Regions from separate parts of the Rahnella sp. AN3-3W3 genome, predicted to be linked through region 1. Evidence: predicted binding sites of a transcription regulator. Region 1 holds the regulator's gene; the other holds the start of a gene.

Evidence for each region. The regulator PhoB, encoded in region 1, activates phosphate uptake and scavenging genes when phosphate is short. The targets are predictions, from matches to a motif close to CTGTCATAAAACTGNCNNAT.
Region 2: UC15_RS16305 (heavy metal response regulator transcription factor) is a predicted target of PhoB. The motif match lies at 3,898-3,917, and genes of this name have one in related genera.

What each region holds. Positions count from the first base shown of each region.
Region 1 covers NZ_JYDG01000013.1:6,354-11,393, reverse strand. The annotation lists gene phoR (phosphate regulon sensor histidine kinase PhoR) at 1-912, opposite strand, end outside; gene phoB (phosphate response regulator transcription factor PhoB) at 935-1,624, opposite strand; gene sbcD (exonuclease subunit SbcD) at 1,862-3,100, shown strand; gene sbcC (exonuclease subunit SbcC) at 3,097-5,040, shown strand, end outside.
Region 2 covers NZ_JYDG01000056.1:8,446-13,485, forward strand. The annotation lists gene eptB (kdo(2)-lipid A phosphoethanolamine 7''-transferase) at 1-1,472, opposite strand, end outside; gene UC15_RS16300 (heavy metal sensor histidine kinase) at 1,709-3,142, opposite strand; gene UC15_RS16305 (heavy metal response regulator transcription factor) at 3,135-3,809, opposite strand; gene UC15_RS16310 (hypothetical protein) at 4,023-4,646, shown strand; gene UC15_RS16315 (cytochrome b/b6 domain-containing protein) at 4,686-5,040, shown strand, end outside.

The sequences.
Region 1 (5,040 bases):
ACGGAACACCACTTCGTGACGGCCACTGCTTAAGGATTGCACTTCGCGCTCCAGCATGCCGAGCATTACCGGAATATCGACTTTCTCGTGCATATCGATATTTGCTGACGCTTCGATTTTCGACAATGTCAGCAGCTGCTTGACCAGCCCGTCCATGCGCCGCGTCTGCTCCTGCATGGTGTCCAGCGCTTTGGTACGAAACGGCTCTTCCAGTTTGGCGTCTTCCATCATTTCCAGATATCCCTGCAATACAGTCAGCGGGGTTCTCAGTTCATGACTGACGTTAGCGAAGAAGTTACGACGTGCACCTTCGAGCTGACGCATCTGCGTAACATCACGCGCCACCATCAGCAATTGCCCTTCGGAATAAGGCATAACGCGAAACTCGACGTAATGCTCGTTATTGAGTTGCAGATTCAGGGCACGGCTGAAATCACGGGTCTGGATCCAGGTACGAAACTCGGGATAACGCAGCAGGTTAAAGATGTGTTGTCCGTTATCTTCCGGCCAGCGGAAACCGAGCAAATCTTGCGCCAGCCCGTTACACCAGAAAATATTGCCCTCTTCCGTCGTCAGTACCACCGCATCGGGTAATGATTCGGCACCACTGCGGAAACGTTTAATGAGCTGACCTAATTCGCGACGGCGACGGCGGTTACGCATCTGCATCTGGTTTAGCCCGTAAAACAAAGGCTCCCAGCTCCAGCGGCCATTCGGCGGGGTTATGCTGCGGTCAAGCCACAGCCAGTGAGAGAGTTTGAGCTGGTTGTAATAATTCCAGCCCAGCGCCGCCAGCAGCGACGCAAAGAGGAGCCAGCCGAAATGGCCGACGAAGATACCGAGGATTAACGCGGGCAGGCAAAAGAGAAAGAATTCACCGGCCAATCGTTTCCATGACAAACGTTCTAGCACACAGATTCTCCGCTGTGGGGACTCAATAACGCGTTGAAAAACGGTATCCGGTTCCACGAACAGTCTGGATCATTCTGTCATGTCCACTGGTTTCCAGCGCTTTACGTAAACGACGAATATGCACGTCTACCGTGCGATCTTCCACATAAACGTTAGTGCCCCAGACGTTATTGAGCAACTGTTCGCGGCTGTAAACACGTTCGGAGTGGGTCATAAAGAAGTGCAATAATTTAAATTCGGTCGGCCCCATATCGAGCGCCTGCTCGTTGGCCATCACACGGTGAGACGACGGATCCAGGCTTAAACCCTGCATGTCGATCACTTCTTCCACCGCCATTGGCGAGATGCGTCGCATCACGGCTTTAATGCGGGCAACCAATTCTTTTGGAGAAAACGGTTTGGTGATGTAATCATCGGCACCGACTTCCAGGCCGCGTACCCTGTCTTCTTCTTCACCGCGGGCGGTCAGCATCATCACCGGAATTTCGCGGGTCAGCGCTTCACGTTTGAGATGTTTGATAAACTGAATACCGGAACCGCCGGGTAACATCCAGTCGAGCAGGATAAGTTCAGGGTAAGGTTCTACCAGCTGGCCAACGGCTGAATCAAAATCTTCAGCTTCTACTGCCTGATAGCCATTCTGTTCCAGTACAAAACACACCATTTCACGGATTGGAGCTTCGTCTTCAACCACCAGTATACGTCTTGCCATCGTAGGTCCTGCCAATAGGTTAGCGATCTTTTATTTGATTGCGGGCGCCATTATGCGTCAGTTTTGTGACAGATTTATGAATAGAAAGGATGGTTCATTACAGTCAAATATGACAGAGACATTTCTTCTATTCAGCTGCCATCTCGCTGAAATTGGTCTGATTTATCGGGGACAGCGTCCCCCGCCGACGTTTATACTTTGCCCCATTGTCGTCATCCAGATCCATACGGGAGTCTCATGCGCCTGATCCACACGTCAGACTGGCACCTCGGCCAGTACTTTTTCACCAAAAGCCGCGCCGCCGAACATCAGGCATTTTTGCGCTGGCTGACTGGTCAGGTGCAGCAACATCAGGTAGATGTCGTGATTGTGGCAGGCGATATATTTGATACCGGTTCCCCGCCCAGCTATGCCCGCGAGCTTTACAACCGCTTCGTCGTCGAGTTGCAACAAACCGGCTGTCAGCTGATTGTACTGGCGGGGAATCACGATTCTGTCGCCACGCTCAATGAATCGCGAGAACTGCTTTCCTGCCTGAATACGCGGGTGATTGCGACCGTCGGCGAAAACCTCTCTGAACAGATTTTAGTGCTCAACCAGCGTGACGGGACACCGGGCGCGGTACTTTGCGCTATTCCGTTTTTACGTCCGCGGGATTTGCTCGCCAGTCAGGCGGGACAATCCGGCAGCGACAAACAGCTGGCATTGCAGGAAGCCATCGCCGCGCATTATGACGCGTTGTGGCAGGCCGCGCAGACCAAACGCGACGAACTCGGCGTTTCGCTACCGATCATTGCTACCGGCCATCTGACCACGGTTGGCGTCAGCACCTCCGATTCCGTGCGCGACATCTATATAGGCACACTCGATGCCTTCCCCGCGCAGGCGTTTCCGCCGGTCGATTACGTGGCACTTGGTCATATCCACCGCGCACAGTGCGTCGCCAAAACCGAACATATCCGTTACAGCGGTTCGCCGATTGCGCTGAGTTTTGATGAACTGAGTAAAGCCAAAAGTGTGTACTTACTGGACTTTGAGGGCGCGACGCTCAACGCCATCGACACGCTGGAGATTCCCGTTTTCCAGCCCATGCAGATAATCAAAGGCTCGCTGGCAGAAATCGAAAAACAACTGGCGCAGTTCGAAGGCGGCGATCCGGCCAAACCGGTGTGGCTGGATATTGAAGTCGCCACGCAGGATTATCTCAGTGATATTCAGCGCCGCATTCAGGCGCTGACGGCAGATTTGCCAGTAGAAGTGGTGCTTTTACGCCGCAGTAAAGAACAGCGTATCAACCGCATTGAGCAACAGGAAAAAGAGACACTCAGCGAACTGAGCGTCAGTGACGTCTTTGAAAGACGGCTGGCACTGGAACCGGATCCTGACGAACCACGTCAGGCGCGGATGCGCACGCTGTTTGCGCAGGTTGTTGAACAGGTCACCAGCGGTCAGAATGCGGAGGACAGCGCACAATGAAAATTCTCAGTTTGCGTTTAAAAAACCTGAACTCGCTGGAAGGCGAATGGAAAATTGATTTCACCGCTGAGCCTTTTGCCAGCAACGGATTGTTCGCCATCACCGGCCCGACCGGCGCGGGGAAAACCACCCTGCTCGATGCCATCTGTCTGGCGCTGTATCATCAGACGCCACGTCTGAACATCACGCCAAGCCAGAACGAGCTGATGACGCGCCACACCGCCGAATCGCTGGCCGAAGTGGAGTTTGAAGTCAAAGGCGTCGGTTATCGCGCGTTCTGGAGTCAGCGCCGCGCCAAAAACTCGCCGGACGGCAATCTGCAGGCACCGAAAGTAGAGCTGGCATTGCTGGCCGACGGCAAAATTCTGGCCGATAAAGTGCGCGATAAACTCGATGCCATCGCCACACTGACCGGGCTGGATTTCGGTCGCTTCACCAAATCCATGATGCTGTCTCAGGGGCAATTTGCCGCATTCCTGAATGCCGATGCCAATGACCGCGCCGAACTGCTGGAGGAACTGACCGGCACCGAAATTTACGGGCTGCTGTCTGAGCGAGTATTTGAGCAACATAAAGAAGCGCGGATAACGCTTGATGGTCTGCACCAGCGCATGGCCGGGATCGAACTGCTCAGCGAAGAACAGCGCCAGACGCTTGAAGCACAACTTGCTGAACTGAACGCGCAGGAAATCACGCTCAGTCAGCAGGCGCAACAGCGCCAGCAGGATCTGAACTGGCTGCAACAGTGGCAGCAGGTGCAGCAAAAACAGCAGCAATCTCAGCAAGAACTGACCGCCGCCGAGCAGGAAAATCTGGCCGCCGCGCCGCAGTTACAGCAACTGGCGCGCAGCGAACCGGCAGAAAAACTGCGTCCGTTGCTCAACGATCGCCAGCGTTGTCAGGATGAATCGCAACGTCTTCAGCAGCAACTGGCGCACCTGACGCAGCAGCAGGAACAGCAAATCGCGCAAATGACGCCGCTGAATCTGGCGGTGGAGCAGGCACAAACGTCACGTCAGAAACAGGCGGAAGAACAGCGTCAGACCCAAACGCTGATCGAAGAAAAAATCCTGCCGCTGGATGGCGAAATCACCCGTTTGCGTAAATCACTGACTGAAACACAGCAGTCTGTCACTGATGTGCAGAAACTTGTCAGTGAGCATAACGCGACGCTGGTGCAAATGACCGCCGAACGACAGAAGCTGGACGAAGAAAGCCGCCAGCATACGACCCGCCAGACCGCGCTGACCGGCGCACTTAACACTGCGCAACAGCGTCTGACTGAGCAGGAAAAACAGCACCCGCTGGCAGCATTGCAGAAACGACAATCCGAACTCACGCAGCTGCGTCCGGTGCGGCAACAGCTGTTTTCACTCGCTCAAATTTTCCCGCAGCTTAATCAGCGCGTGCAGCAACAGCAAAAAGATTTCCTACAGTATCAGACGCAACTGGCTGAAGAAGAACAGCGTCTGGCCACCATCCGCCTGCAATGTCAGAAACAGCTGGAGCATCTCAACGACGTTAAAGCACTGCATAAACAGGAAATGCTGATCGTCAGCCTCGAAGCCGAACGTGCGAATCTGCAAAGCGGCAAAGCCTGCCCGCTGTGCGGTTCCACATCGCATCCGGCGATTGAACATTATCAGGAGGTCAAACCTTCTGAAACGGCGCAGCGCGTCGAGAAAATGCAACTGGAGTTCGATGCGGTAAAAGCCAGCGGTATCGAACTGGCAACAAAAATTAAAAGTCTGAAAGAACAGCAAACGCGGCTGCAAATCCAGCTGGAGCAAGACCAGCAGCAACTGAATGCGCATACCGCAAACTGGCAACAGCTCAGCGCACCGCTGAACCTGACGTTTACGCTACATGACACCGCCGACATCACTCAATGGCTGACCGCCCGTGATGAAGAAGAACAACAATCGCAGGCGCTGATTAGC
Region 2 (5,040 bases), on a different contig from region 1:
CAGACCATGATCGGCACAGTACGTTGCTCAATCGGCGCATGATCCCGCGGTGTGCCGTGGAAATGCATACTTTTGGAAATCGACTCACCGTGATCGGAGGCATAAAACACAATCGCATTCTTGTCGCGCAGCTGATCAAACACCTGCGACAGGAAATAGTCGGTATACAACAGCGAGTTGTCGTAAGCGTTGATCATCTCTTCCGTAGAACAGGAATCATCAATACCCATGCATTCCGGTTTATATTTGGCGAAAGAACGCGGATAACGGTCGGAGTAAAGATAATGCGAGCCTTTGGTGTGCAGAATAATCAGGTGCTTACCCTGCGGATGATTGCTCATCGAATCTTTCATTTCGTTGATGAGCAGCATGTCATCCACCGGCTTACCGGCATTGCGCTTCTCAGAGGCAATGTTTTCACGCAGTGAATAATCGTCAGCGCGGGTTTTATTGTAGAACCACGCTTCGCTTTGCATGGAATAAAGCTCAGAGCTCCAGCCATTGCTTTTCAGAACGGAAAACACGTTAGCTTCTTTCAGGGTACGCTGCGGTTCTTCAGAGGCTCCGCCCTCGCGAACAAACATGCAGCGCAGGGAAAGTTTGGTGGCGGTATCACAGGAATAGCCCTGCAACGCGACCAGGTTTTTCTCTTTGTCGAGATTCGGCGTGTTGTCACGGTCGTAGCCGTACAGACCCATATGGTCACGACGCGCACTTTCGCCGATCACAAACACCACATACATATCTTTGGCATCAGCCGGTGCGGTGTAAGTGAAATGTTTGGCTGGATCGAACAGGTTTTTGTTGTCTTCGGCTTTGCTGTAGCTGCTATAGGTGTAAAGTCCAAGCGCTGAAAGCCAGTTCGACGGCGAATACGTTCCGGCAACCACGCCGCCATAACTCGCCATCATGCGGTTATTGACGATGTCGTGACGATCCTGCACTTTGCCCATCAGACGCAGCGGCATATAACAAATCAGCCCGGAAACCGCGAGCAGCACGGTTCTCACCGCCAGATTTTTAAAGGTGGTTTGTCTGAGCGCCGCACCCGGCATTTTGCTCAGCCACAACAGCAGGACCGGGATCAGGCTGACCAAAACCGTCCAGGCGATGAAGTGCGTTCCGACAGATTCTTTCGAGAGATCAATGGAGTCCGATGCCAGCGCCGCCGCCAAAATACCGTAACCGATATCGACGTTGAACAGGATCATGTAATAGCTGGCGGCAGCGGAGGAAATAACAATGGCCGTCATCAGCACACGGAAAACGGTTTTTCCGGTATAAGACAGCAACATACAAAGGAAGTAGACCAGCGCGAAACAGGCGATCGCTTCAACAGCAATGGACAACGCATTGTCATAATGCAGCTGCTCGAAACGACGGAAGAAGATCGGAAGGTTCAGTAAAATCCCAAGATAAAGTGCAATGAACAAAGAGATGCTCTGTTGCGAAAGTGTTCGTAATTTATGCATTAGAAATAAATGGCTCTTTTGTGAGTCTGTTTACGTCGTAAAGACCGCTCGTACCGGAGGATGGAACCTGCTCCTTAGGACAATTCAGACCCCGGAACGCCTATAATCGTTCAAAGTCATTGGTGACTTCCAATGTGATAATGTTACAAAATTAACGAATTGCTTATGTTTCAAAGCCATAGAAATGTGGGTTTCATACTTTTCCGACTCATTTTTTGAAATCTGTTGAGCAATTATTAAGAATCTTTGTGACCCGCATCAGGAAAGGACAGCGTGAAACGCGTCTCTCCCTGCGCTGAACTTTCAACACTGACACTGCCCTGATGCAGCGCCATAATGGCCTGAACAATCGATAAACCGAGCCCGCTCGAACTGCCACCTTCACTGCGCGACGCATCCGCACGATAGAAACGGTCGAAAAGTTTTCCGAGCTTATCTGCCGGTATCGGATCGCCCTGACTGATAACGTGAATATCCATGCCTTTAGCATGAGGTTCGGCGCGCAATACCACTTCGGTTCCTTCACGGCCATAACGCACCGCATTGGCAACCAGATTGCTCAGCGCACGCTGGAACAAAATAGCATCCGCGTGTAATACACCGCGCCCATCGCCATGCAGGGTCATTTCCCGCTCTTCTGCCAGCCCTTCAAAATATTCCTGGATACGCGTAATTTCTGATGAAACATCAATGCTGGTTATGGTGAGAACCGACCGCGCATCCGAAGCACGCGCCAGGAACAGGATGTTTTCGACCATGCGCGAGATGCGTTCCAGTTCTTCCATATTGTTAGCAAGCAGTGTTTCATATTCTTCGACCGTGCGTGGCTGATACAACGCCACCTGACAATGCCCCATCAGCGCGCCCACCGGCGTGCGGATTTCATGGGCCAGATCAGCGGAAAACTGCGTCAGGCGCTGATAACCTTCCGCCAGCCTTTCCAGCATATCGTTGAAAGAAAGGATGAGTTGCTGTAATTCCTGCGGCGCTTTGTCTGTACTCAGGCGCGTCGATAAGCTGGCCGGGTGGATTTGCGTCGCTTCCCGCGCCATATTGCGCAGCGGCCTCAACCCGCGGCGGATGACCAGATAACCCAGTGCGGCAATCAGCACATACGAAAACAACACTGCGCCGATAATTTCCCAGCGGAAGGTTTCTAACAGGCGCGATTCTTCGGTCATGAAATGGCCTGCGGTAATTTCAACCGTGCGTCCGTCCTGAATTTTTACCGCAGCACGGGCAAAACGCACCGGCGTGCCATCTGGCGCCTTTTGCCCGTGAACCGTTTTCAGCGTCAGCGGCTGCCCTTCGGGTACCGCGGCAAACGGCGGCAAAACAAGGTGTGAAGGATTGACGTTGATTAACGGCGGTTCACCGGAAAGGCTGAAGGTCAGAATATCGCGCTCATTGCCGAGCATATTTTCAAATAGACCAGGATTACGGCTCAGCTGTGACAGCGGGAATTCATTCGCCAGCAGATGGCGAAAATACTGCACGCGCCCGCTGACCTGATAATCCGCACGGCGCACCAGTTCTTTGTCCATCGAATAGTAGAGATAAAAGCCCACGGCACTGACCACCAGCGAGGCCAGCAGCGCAAAAAGTAATGTGGCGCGCAGCGTCAGCGACATGGCCCGTGCAGGCTTTTTAGCGGAGGTTAAATCAGTCATTGCGCACTTCACAGACGTAGCCGATGCCGCGCACGGTGTGGATCAGTTTCAGCTCAAAGCCACGGTCAACTTTGGCGCGCAGACGCTTAATGGCGACATCCACCACGTTTGTATCACTGTCGAAATTCATATCCCATACCTGCGAGGCGATCATGGTGCGCGACAGCACTTCGCCTTCGCGACGCATCAGCAGCTGCAACAACATGAATTCTTTATTGGTCAGCGCGATGGTCTGATCCTGACGGGTTACGCGACGGCGTAGCACATCAAGATGCAGGTCATCGACCGAGTAAATATCCGGCTCACGCGCTGCCGGACGGCGCAGCAACGTGCGGATACGCAATACCAGTTCGGTAAAGGAAAACGGTTTGATCAGATAATCGTCAGCGCCCAGTTCCAGCCCGTGGATGCGATCCTGCACTTCATCACGTGCGGTGAGAAACAGCACCGGCACGTCGCTTTTCTTGCGCAGAACTTCCATCACCTGCCAGCCGTCGAGGCCGGGCAGCATGACATCGAGGATCACCGTGTCATAGCCCTCCTCCAGCGCCAGAAACAGGCCATCGGCCCCGTTACGCGCCAGATCGACGCTATAACCGGCTTCGGTCAGCCCTTTTTTCAGGTAATCGCCCGTACTGACATCGTCTTCAATCACCAGTATCCGCATTCAGGCCCTCAGCGCCGCAATACCATTCTCCCAAAGAATGATTCATGGGGAAGTTTATCAGTTTCGCCAGACACCTTTGATGACAATTTTGTCATCAATTTGTCATCAGCCAATCCCGGTTTATCGTCCACTCTTAATGAAGCTATTCATCACTGGCAGGGTCAGTGATTCTTCTAACCAAATGAAATAATGCCGGAAACTGGAGAGTTAATAATGAATACCACCAAACGTCTTGCGGGTCTGTTACTGGGTTCACTGCTGATGAGCAGCACAATGGCATCGGCTTTTGCCGCCGATAACGTGATCAAACCAACACGCGGAACCATTGATTCTGTTAATGACTCATCAGTACAAATCACCACCCGTCAGGGCGAAAAGCTCGACGTTAAGCTGACGGATAAAACCCGTATCAACTCCGTCACCAAAGGCCAGATCAGCGATATCAAAGCCGACAGCTTCATCGGTACGGCGGCAGTACCTCAGGCCAACGGCACACTGAAAGCGCTGGAAGTTCACGTATTTGCGCCAAGCCTGCGCGGCAGCGGCGAAGGTTTCAATCCGTTTGAATCGCCGGACGGCAAAATCAACACCATGACCAACGGCACCGTCGGCAAACTGGTTAACAGCAATGGCCGCACGCTGACTGTGAAATACCATGATGCAGAGAAAACCGTTGTCGTTCCTGACGATGTACCGGTCGTTCTGCTGGCACCGGGTGACCGCAGTCTGCTGAAACCGGGCACCAAAGTCGTGCTGTTCGCGATGAAAGATGACAAAGGTTCCCTGGTTGCACGCGGCATTTCTGCGGGCAAAGACGGCGTTACGCCACCAATGTAATCCGGCCTGACGGCCTTACCGGACAACAGGAGTTTTTCCGTGAAACCTCAGCCCTCTCCACTTCGCAAACGCAGGGTGCATTCCTGGCCGGTGCGCATTTGTCACTGGATTAATCTGCTGGCAATGATCGGCATGGTAATGAGCGGCTGGGGGATTTATAACGCCGACCCGATTTTCTCGTTTACCTTTCCCCAGAGCACGACCCTCGGCGGCTGGCTGGGCGGCAACATCGCCTGGCATCTGGCAGTCATGTGGTTGCTGGCAGCAAACGCCCTTTTCTACATTCTTTGGGGCATGTTCAGCGGCCATTTCCGCCGCGACTTTTACCCCTTTTCGCCGCGCTCCGTCTGGCGCGATACCGTTCGCGCGCTGACATTCAAACTTCCCCACAAAC